Linked DNA regions of Rhodopseudomonas palustris HaA2. The protein of the gene in region 1 interacts with the protein of each later gene in a pairwise test. Links are inferred from orthologs where the notes say so. Each region holds a gene or a part of one and is shown on either strand. Other genes may lie near its edges.

Region 1 (6,045 bases):
AATCCCATTCGAGCGCACCCTTCTTCCACTCATACGCGAAGCCGACGGTCAGCACGCCGAGAAACACCATCATCGACCAGAAGCCGGTCGCGCCGAGTTTCCCGAACGCGACCGCCCATGGAAACAGAAAAGCGACTTCGAGGTCGAAGATGATGAACAGGATGGCGACCAGGTAGAACCTGACGTCGAACTTCATGCGGGCGTCGCCGAAAGCGTTGAACCCGCATTCATAAGCCGAGAGCTTTTCGGGGTCGGGCTGCTGATAGGCGACGGCAAAAGGCGCCACCAGGAGGACAAAGCTCAGTCCAGCCGCAACAAGAATGAATACGACGATTGGTAGATAGTTCGGCAGAATGCCGCTCATCACCGTTCCCTATCCCGCGGTGGTGCACCGCCGCAGACTCGTTTGCATTTGAATTGTTCTACCGCTTAGCGCAGTGCAACAGGGGGCGCAAGACAAGCTGTGTTGACACCTAGGTACCTCGTCATGCGCACAGCGCTGGGGTTTTCCCGGACGCACTTTCAAACCCCGGTTCAAAGCTTGGCCCAGGCGCCGAAAATGCGGCGTATACCTCCTGGAAACCATACCCATCAGGGACGAAACCATTTTCGGAACCCGCGAAACTTTCCTGAAACACACGCCGGATAAATCTGTGTGCATCGAAGCGGCGACAAGCACCGCGCGGAGGCGACAGATGAACCACTCCATTCATTCAGCGGATCGGGCCACCCACCTGAAAGTGGTCGTGGTGGCGCTGGTCGCAGGCATCGCCGTCGCCGCCTTCGGAATTTCTGCGCGGGTGACCGCCGATTACAGCCAGACCGCCCACGTCGTGAAGGCGACCAAGCAGATCACCATCACCAGCTCCGAGACCTCGACGGTGAGATAAGCCGCAAGGCTGCCTTCGCACCCTCCAGTCACGGATCATTGAGATCGGCCGCCTCCGGGCGGCCTTTGCTTTGGCCACATCCGACTCCGGAGCGGCACGCGGCGCCCTGCGCCACACTTCTCCACAATGTGCTGAACAAGATCTGAAGCGCCGGCATCGGCGGCGTGTCCGCAGCCGGACATCCGCGCGCGGCATCGCCCCGCACGTCCGACTGCGGAGGCGAATCCACGCATGGCGGGCATCGGGGCGAAAACACATTGGGAAGGCGCTGGTGGAGCTGCGGTTCGCCAAACGCCTGTTTTCACAAGGCTAAATGGCGCGAGAGACGGGGCTCGAACCCGCGACCTCCGGCGTGACAGGCCGGCGCTCTAACCAACTGAGCTACTCCCGCGTGGTTGCGTCACCGCGCAGGCGGTCGATCTACCGGGGCGTCCTTCTCAAGTCAAGCCGATTGCGCGAAAGCTCCGTTTTCGCTCGCCGGGGTCGCTGTTGTCCTTTGATGCCGGCCTTTTTTGGGCCCACAATGCAAATAATGCGCTGTTTACGGGCAAAACAGCGTATGCAGCCCCCACCCGAATCGTCTAAGGCCTGCTACGTCTTAGTTTCCTAAGCCGATACCAAACCCGGAGAGCTAAAAATGGCGAAGAAAGCAGTTGCGAAAGCCGCGACACCCACGACCGTCACCCTGAAGCATCTCGCCGCGGCGCTCGCCGAAGAGCACGAGTTGTCGAAGAAGCAGACCGAAGCCATCCTCGGCGACCTGGTCGGGCGCATCACCAAGCACCTGAAGAAGGGCGAGCGGATCCGCATCGTCGGCCTCGGCATCCTGCAGGTCCGCAAGCGCGCCGCCCGCACCGGCCGCAACCCGGCCACCGGCGAGACCATTCAGATCAAGGCCAGCAAGAAGGTCGCGTTCCGCGCCGCGAAGGAACTCAAGGAAGCCATCTGAGCTTTCTCCTTCCACCGATCCACGCCATCCCGGAAGCCGCTCGCGGCCGCCGGGATGGCGACTGACCTGCGATCTCGTTGTCCACGCTTTTCTGAAATCTGGCGGTCCTGAGCGTGCCCACTGGCGTCAGCGACATCGAATTCACACACGGCGTGACCGAGCGCTTCCTGCGCTATGTCGCAATCGACACCCAGTCCGACCCCGCTTCCCCCACCTGCCCCTCGACCGCGAAGCAGAAGACCCTCGGCGCCCTGCTGGCGCAGGAGCTGCGCGACCTCGGCCTGTCCGACGCCCATCTCGACGAGCGCGGCTACGTCTATGCCACCATCCCGGCCACCACCGCCAAGCCGGTGCCGGTGATCTGCTTCTGCGCCCATATGGACACTTCGCCCGATTGTTCAGGCGAAGGCGTCAAACCTCAGATCGTCAAGGATTATCAGGGCGGCGACATCGTCCTGAAGGCGGACCCGACCCAGATCATCCGTGCCGCCGAGCATCCGGCGCTGGCGCAGCAGATCGGCCACGACATCATTACGACGGACGGCACCACCCTGCTCGGCGCCGACAACAAGGCCGGCATCGCCGAGATCATGGACGCGGCCGCCTTCCTGCTCGCACATCCCGACATCAAGCACGGCCCGCTCAAGATCCTGTTCACGCCCGACGAGGAGATCGGCCGCGGCGTCGACAAGGTCGATCTGGCGAAGCTCGGCGCCGATTTCGCCTACACCATGGACGGCGAGACCGCCGGCAACATCGAGGACGAGACCTTCTCGGCCGATGGCGCGGTCGTCACCATCCAGGGCGTCAGCGCCCATCCGGGCTTCGCCAAGGGCAAGATCGAGCACGCCATCAAGATCGCGGCGGCGATCGTCGAGCGGCTGCCGAAGGACACCTGTTCGCCGGAGACGACGGAGGGCCGCGACGGCTTCCTGCATCCGATCGGGATCACCGGCGCGCTGGAGCAGGCAACGCTGAGCTTCATCGTCCGCGACTTCACCGAACAAGGGCTTCAGGAGAAGGAAGCGCTGCTGCAGCGGATCGTCGACGAGGTGATGCGCGATTACCCGCGCTCGACCGCCACGGTCGAGATCAAGCCGCAATACCGCAACATGAAGCAGGTGCTCGACCGTTATCCCGAGCTGGTCGCAAACGCCCGCGAGGCGATCCAGCGTGCCGGGCTGACGCCGGTCACGACGTCGATCCGCGGCGGCACCGACGGTTCGCGGCTGTCGTTCATGGGCCTGCCCTGCCCCAACATCTTCGCCGGCGAACACGCCTTCCACTCGCGGCTCGAATGGGTCAGCCGCCAGGACATGGAAGCCGCCGTCCGCACCATCGTGCATCTGGCGACGATCTTCGAAGAGAAGGCATAGGCCGGCGCCACGTCGCCGGCCGCCATCGTCCCGAACAGTTTCCTCCCGTCCCACCGACACCGTCCGATCATCGACGATCGGACGGAAGAATGAAGCTTGGCGCCTCTCGTCGAAGTTGCGTCAGTCGATGGACCCGTATCTGGGAATCTGATCTGGGTTCCCTGTCGCGCCCGGATATTCGGAGAGGGCGAGAAAGCGGAGATCCACCTGATGGCTCGGGGACACCTTCCGTCGCTTCCGTCCGCAAGAGGATGGTCGGTCATCGCCGGCCTGTTGTGCGCGCCTTTAGTCCTGTCGGGATGCAAGGAGCAGAACAAATACGCGGCGCCGCCGCCCACCAAGGTCACCGTCGCCACGCCCACCCGATCGCCGGTCACGCTCTATGCCGAGTTCACCGGCAACACCGCCCCGGTCGCCTCGGTCGATCTGGAAGCGCGCGTGCAGGGCTTCCTCGAGAGCATCGACTATCGCGACGGCGAAGCGGTGAAGAAGGGCCGCGTGCTGTTCAAGATCGAACCGGCTCAGTATCAGGCCCAGGTCGATCTGCAGCAGGCCCAGCTCGACGGCGCCAAGGCCAAGCAGGTCAACGCGCAGCGCGAATACGACCGGCAGGCCACCCTCGGGCAGAAGGAGGTCGCCACCCAGCGCAATGTCGACGACGCCCAGACCAATCTGGCGTCGGCGAATGCCCAGGTCGCGGCCAGCGAGGCCTCGCTCAAGCTCGCCAAGACCTCCCTCGCCTATGCCACCGTGACCGCGCCGTTCGACGGCGTGGTGACGCGCCGCCTCGCCAATATCGGCGCGCTGGTCGGCTCGTCCGGTCCCACCAAGCTCGCCACCATCCTCCAGGTCGATCCGCTCTACGTCTATTTCAACATCACCGAGCAGCAGCAGATCAATCTGCGCGATGCGCTGGCCAAGCAGGGCAAGACCCTGAAGACCATGCGCGAAGACGGGATGGAAATGCCGATCGAGGTCGCGCTGTCGGCCGACACCGCATTCCAATATGCCGGCAAGGTCGACTACATCGCGCCGCAGGTCGAGACCGCCACCGGGACGCTGCAATTGCGCGGCGTGCTGGAGAACAAGAACGTGGCGCTGGTGCCCGGCCTGTTCGTCCGGGTCCGCGTCCCCGTCGGCAAGCTCGACGACGCGCTGCTGGTCGACGACACCGCGGTGATGTCCAACCAGACCGGCAGCTACGTCATGGTGGTCGGCAACAACAACGTCGTCGAGCAGCGCCAGGTGACCCCCGGGGCGCTGCAGGGGCAATTGCGTGTGATCACCAAAGGCCTGTCCGCCGACGACAAGGTTGTGATCGGCGCGATCCAGCGCGCGGTGGCCGGCAACACCGTGGCGCCGGTGTCGGGCGCCATGGCCGCCGCCCCCACCGGCCCCAAGCCGGCCCCCGCAAGTCTGACGCCCGGAACCGGCGCGTCCAAGCCCTGATCCTTCCGGCCCTCACGAGGCGTCACCATGTTCTCGCGCTTCTTCATCGAACGGCCGGTGCTCTCCAACACGCTGGCGTTTCTGATCATCCTGTTGGGCGCGCTGTCGCTGATGCGGCTGCCGGTGTCGCAATATCCAGACGTGGTGCCGCCGACGGTGTCGGTGACGGCGACCTATCCGGGCGCCAGCGCCCGCACGGTGATGGATTCGGTGGCGCTGCCAATCGAGCAGCAGGTCAACGGCGTCGAAGGCATGATCTACATGCAGTCGACCAGCGCCAGTGACGGCAGTTACAGCCTCGTCGTCACCTTCGACATCGGCACCAATCCCGACATGGCGCAGGTGCTGGTGCAGAACCGCGTCTCGCTGGCGAGCGCGCAATTGCCCACCTCGGTGTCGACGCAGGGCCTCAACGTCAAGAAGAAGTCGACCGCGATCCTGCAATTCGTCAGCCTGTATGCGTCGGACGGAAAGTACGACAATCTGTTCCTGGCCAATTACGCCAAGATCAACCTCGAGAACGAGCTGGCCCGGCTGCCCGGGGTCGGCGACGTTTCGGTGCTCGGCTCCGGGTCCTATGCGATGCGGATCTGGCTCGATCCGGATCGCCTGCAGAGCTACGGCCTGACCCCGAGCGACGTCGTGTCCGCGATCCGGCTGCAGAGCAGCGAGGTCACCGCCGGTCTGGTCGGCGGGCCGCCGACGCCCGACATGGTGAACTTCCAATACGCGCTCGACGTCACCGGCCGCTTCAACGAGGCCGCCGATTTCGAAAAGATCGTCGTCAAGGCGGTCGACGAAGGCGGCGGCAACCTCGTGCGCATCGGCGATATCGGCCGCGTCGAACTGGGCGCCGCCTCCTACGGGCAGACCGCCACGCTCGACGGCAAACCGTCCGCCGCGATCGCGATCTCGCTGTTGTCGGGCGCCAACGCGCTGACGGTCGCGCAATCGGTCAATGCCAAGATGGCGGAGATGGCGAAATCCTTCCCGGCCGGGCTGGACTACAAGGTATCGTTCGACAGCACCAAATTCATCACCGCCTCGGTCGACGAAGTCTACGAGACCCTGGTCATCGCCGCCGTGCTGGTGCTGGTGGTGATCCTGCTGTTCCTGCAGGACTGGCGGGCGATGCTGGTGCCAGCCACCACCGTGCCGGTCACCATCATCGGCGCCTTCGCGGCGATGTCGATGATGGGCTTCACCGTCAACACCACCAGCCTGTTCGCGCTGGTGCTGGCGATCGGCATCGTGGTCGACGACGCCATCGTCATCGTCGAAGGCGTCGCCCGGCACATCGCCGGCGGGATGTCGAGCCGCGACGCGGCTGTCAAGGCGATGTCGGAACTGTTCGGTCCGATCATCGGCATCACCCTGGTGC
Region 2 (4,537 bases), 230 kb from region 1 along the record:
GCGCAGTTCGCTCGCCGTCAGTTTGTAGATGTTGGCTAGCGCCTCCAGCGGCGGCGGACTGACCGGCGATGTCTTGCGCACGAACACCGCGGCCACCGCCGAGGGAAGCGAGCCATTGCGCGACCGGTCGCCGGATGTCAGCGGCAGCACATGGGCAAACCAGCGCTGGTGCGGCGAGGATGCGAGCGGGATGGCGACACCGCGATTTCCCACCGACGTGTCGCCGTCTTCCGCCGCGATGAAAATCTCACGTAGCATACGGTTCGATTCCGGCGCCACCGCTGTGAGCATATTCCGTCGCTCACGCAGCAGCGTTCCTTCCTCAAGCATGGCGCGGCCGGGTCCGTTCGCGAACGAGATGCGGCCGTTGACGCCGACGAGAAAGACCGCAGCCTCGACCAGGTCCAGCGTTTCCGTCAGAACGGCCTCGGCCTTGCTGGCTTGCTGAAACAAGCGCCCGATGGCGACCGCGCGTTGAAAATGCGGAACGAGCAGCGCGGTGCGCTCGCGAGCGCCGGCATCAGCGACGCCATGCTTGTGGGTCCGACGGATGTTGAACAATGAGGAGGCAGTCGTGCCTTTCTCGAGGTTCACCCCAATCACATCGACAATGCCCTGCGGCTGAACCCACTCCCGATGAAACCTGGTTTTGACCAGCTCGCTTTCCGGCACGATATCAGTCGGCGTGAAGATCACGCCCGGCTCGACAAAGGCAGCCGCCGGAAACGTCGGGTTCAGCGAGAGATATTTCTCGAAATAGAGCTTCGTGTAGTGCGGATCTTCACCGATCAGGTAAAGCGCTTGGGCGCGAACTGTCGCTGTGTCGTGCCAGTACAACGCAGCCGAAGATCCTCCGACGAAGTCGCAGGATTGTTCCAGGGTTCTGATCCACAGCGTCGGGTCGAGCGCCGCGTCGTAGATTGTGCCGATCAGATCGGACAGCGCAGAGGATTCGGACATCTCGTCGCGACATCTTTCACTCGGCCTGGTATCAGGCACCTCCGTCGACGTTGCACCGCGTGGCGAATTGTTGGCAAGAGCAGAGCCCGCAGATCCGGCGGAATTTCCTCTCGGCCTTCGTGATCGTCCTGCCGTAACTTCCGCCCCGGATGCTCAGGGGCACCCGGCCGCGATCGCAAGGAAGTCCGACGCCTTCAGGCTGGCGCCACCGACCAGCGCGCCGTTGACGTGGGGAACCGCCATCAGCTCGCTGGCGTTGGAGGGCTTCACCGAACCGCCGTAAAGCAACCGCATGCGCTCGCCCTCGCCGTTGAAGCGTTGCGTCAGAGTCTGGCGGATAAATCCATGAACTTCCTCGACATCTGCGGCAGTCGGCGTCATGCCGGTGCCGATCGCCCAGACCGGCTCATAGGCCACCACCAGATTGGCGGCGGTTGCGCCGTCCGGCAGCGAGCCGGCGAGCTGGCCGGCGACCACATCGAGGGTGTGGCCGGCATTGCGCTCACCTTGGGTTTCGCCAACGCAGACGATCGCAACCAACCCTGCCCGCCAGACCGCCTGCGCCTTGGTGCGGACGATCGCGTCGGTCTCGGCGTGGTCGGCGCGGCGCTCGGAATGGCCGACGATAATAGTGCGGGCGCCGGCATCCGCCAGCATTTCGGCCGAGATGTCGCCGGTATGTGCGCCTGCGGCATTGGTGTGGCAATCCTGTGCACCAATTGCGACCGGCAGCGCGCTGTTGGCGTGGGCCGCGAGCCGATCGGCGAACGCCGCAATCAGCGTCGCGGGCGGGCATACCAGCAGATCGACCCCCGACGAAAGTTGCGCCGCGCCTTCCAGGATCGCATCGAGTTCAGACGAAGCGGCCTTGAGGCCGTTCATCTTCCAGTTTCCGGCAATCAGCGAACGAACGGCGGGGACCGGCATGGACACTCTCATGTTTCGGGGTTGCTCAATCCCGCTAGCAGAGCCGTTTGCGATGCTCAAGAGCGCGTGATCGCACAGGGGCGGACCGCAGCCAGAGCCTGTTGCGACGCGCTGGCGGCAGCGCGGTTGCGGTCTCCGGCTGGTTGCGACGCTGCGACCGCCACTTTATGATGGATTTTCAAGCCGGCGACGCTAATTTGCGCCACCGCGCGCCAGAGCGCGGCCGGTTCCCTCCTGCGAAAAAGTGTGTCCATGCTCCGAGGAATACGCAACGCCTCATCCAATTGGGTCGGCAAGACCATCATGATGATCGTGATGGGCGTGCTGATCCTCAGCTTTGCGGTCTGGGGCATTGCCGACATCTTCCGCGGGTTCGGCCGATCCACGCTCGCCACCATCGGCGGCACCGAGATCACCACCGAACAATTCCGCCAGACCTACAACGACCGTCTGCAGCAGATCGGCCGGCAGTTCGGCCGGCCGCTGACGCCGGATCAGGCGCGTGCCTTCGGCATCGATCGCCAAGTGCTGCAGCAGGTGATCGCGGAGGCGGCGCTCGACGAGGATGCGCGCCGGCTCGGGCTCGGCCAGTCCGACGAAGAGACCATGAAGAGCATCCTCAACGACCCGAACTTCAAGGGCGTCGGCGGTGCGTTCGATCCGAACCGCTTCCAGCAAGTGATCCGCCAGTTCGGCTTCACCGAGCAGCGCTACATCGCCGAGCAGCGCAAGGTCGCGCTGCGGCGGCAGATCGCCGGCACCATCACGGCCGGCCTCGCGCCGTCCAGCACGATGTTGCAGGTCGCCAGCCAGTTCCAGAACGAGCAGCGCGCGATCGAGTATCTGAAGCTGACCGACGCGCAAGTCGGCACCATCGACCCGCCCTCGCCCGAAGCGCTCGCGGCCTACTACGAAGACCACAAGACGCAGTTCCGCGCGCCCGAATATCGCAAGCTCGCATTCGTCACGGTGACCCCCGACTCGATCGCCAAATGGACCGACGTGTCCGACGCCGACGCGCGCAAATTGTTCGACCAACGCAAGGACAAGCTTTCGACGCCGGAGAAGCGGCAGGTGTCGCAAATCGTGTTTCCCAGCGGCGAAGAGGCCCAGGCCGCGCGGACCAAGATCGCCGAGGGCGCCTCGTTCGATGACATCGCCACTCAGCGTGGGCTGAAGCCGGCCGACGTCGAACTCGGCATGGTCAGCAAGGCCGAAATGCTCGACCCTGCCGTCGCGAATGCCGCCTTTGCGCTGCCGCTCAACGAGGTCAGCCAGCCGATCCAGGGCGCGTTCGGCACGGCGCTGGTCAGGGTGTCCAAGGTCGAGCCCGGCGTCCAGCCGAGCTACGAGAGCCTCGCCTCCACGATCAAACGCGATGTCTCGCTGGAGCGCGCCCGCGCCCAGGTGCAGGAACTGCACGACAAGATGGAAGACGCCCGCGCCGGCGGCGCCAATGTGATCGAAGCGGCCAAGACGCTCGGCCTCAACGCCGTGACCATCGAGGCGATCGACCGCTCCGGCCGCGGCCCGGATGGCCAGCCGGTCAAGGACATCCCCCAGGGTCTCGAACTGGCGACCGCCGCGTTCAACAGCGATGTCGGCGTCGATACCGAATCGATCAACTATCAGAACGGCTATGTCTGGTTCGACGTGCTCGGCGTGACGCCGTCGCGCGAGCGCAGCCTCGACGAGGTCAAGGACCAAGTCGAAGCGCGCTGGCGCACCGAGCAGGTCACCAGCCGGCTGCGGACCATGGCCGCCGAGATGGTGCAGAAGCTCGGCACCGCCGGCAAGCTCGCAGAAGTCGCGCCGCAGGGTGTCAAGGTCGAGACCGCCACCGGACTGAAGCGCGAGGGAGCGAGCGCCGGCGTGCCGGATACAGTCGTCGAGGCGGTGTTCAGGACGCAGAAGGACGCGTTCGGCCAGAGCCAGGGCGGCACCGGCAACGAATGGTTCGTGTATCGCGTCACCGACGTCACGATCCCGCCGGTCGATCTCGCCTCCGCGGAGACGAAGAAACTCAAGGACGCGCTGGTGCAGCGGATGAACGACGAGCAGGTCGGCGAATATATCGCCTGGGTCGAAAAGCAGATCGGCACCAAGATCAACCAGCAGGCTGTGGCTCAGGCGACGGGGGCGGCGACCAACTGACGAAGGCATCCGCCTTCGCCCGTCGCCGATGGGGACCATGATCGATTTCAAGGCAGTTATCGCGAAGGTCGCGACGGGGGCGTCGCTGACCAGGGACGAAGCGGCGAACGCGTTCGACGCGATGATGTCGGGCGACGCGACGCCGTCGCAGATGGGTGCATTGCTGATGGGCCTGCGAGTCCGCGGCGAGACCGTCGACGAAATCACCGGCGCGGTGACGACGATGCGCGCCAAGATGCTGACGGTCGCAGCGCCGCCCGACGCGGTCGACGTCGTCGGCACCGGCGGCGACGGCTCCGGCTCGGTCAACGTCTCGACCTGCACTTCGTTTGTCGTGGCCGGCTGCGGCGTTCCGGTCGCCAAGCACGGCAACCGCGCGCTGTCGTCGAAATCCGGCGCCGCCGACGTGCTCAATGCCCTCGGCGTCAAGATCGACATCACCCCGGACCACGTCGGCCGCTGCGTGGCGGAGGCCGGCATCGGCTTCATGTTCGCG

Evidence for each region. Proteins that work in one complex are often made in the same cells at the same time.
Region 2: the proteins of pepT (region 1) and tpiA interact in binary tests that used the Escherichia coli proteins (3 or more experiments, as listed by UniProt). The link is inferred for Rhodopseudomonas palustris HaA2 from one-to-one orthologs.

Annotation. Positions count from the first base shown.
Region 1 is NC_007778.1:2,948,796-2,954,840, reverse strand. The notes cover bases 1,288-4,083. They hold pepT (peptidase T), read left to right. Parts: upstream 1,288-1,952; coding sequence 1,953-3,215; downstream 3,216-4,083. Other genes in these bases: RPB_RS12940 (efflux RND transporter periplasmic adaptor subunit), read left to right, coding at 3,426-4,083; RPB_RS12950 (HU family DNA-binding protein), read left to right, coding at 1,528-1,839. Outside these bases: RPB_RS12965 (NADH-quinone oxidoreductase subunit A), read right to left, coding at 1-364; RPB_RS12960 (hypothetical protein), read left to right, coding at 696-890; more of RPB_RS12940, read left to right, coding at 4,084-4,664; RPB_RS12935 (efflux RND transporter permease subunit), read left to right, coding at 4,692-6,045. UniProt on the Escherichia coli protein: Cleaves the N-terminal amino acid of tripeptides.
Region 2 is NC_007778.1:3,184,401-3,188,937, forward strand. What follows is about bases 1-2,913. They hold tpiA (triose-phosphate isomerase), read right to left. Parts: upstream 1,888-2,913; coding sequence 1,114-1,887; downstream 1-1,113. Other genes in these bases: RPB_RS14075 (helix-turn-helix transcriptional regulator), read right to left, coding at 1-960; RPB_RS14085 (peptidylprolyl isomerase), read left to right, coding at 2,140-2,913. In the rest of the region: more of RPB_RS14085, read left to right, coding at 2,914-4,041; trpD (anthranilate phosphoribosyltransferase), read left to right, coding at 4,079-4,537. UniProt on the Escherichia coli protein: Involved in the gluconeogenesis. Catalyzes stereospecifically the conversion of dihydroxyacetone phosphate (DHAP) to D-glyceraldehyde-3-phosphate (G3P).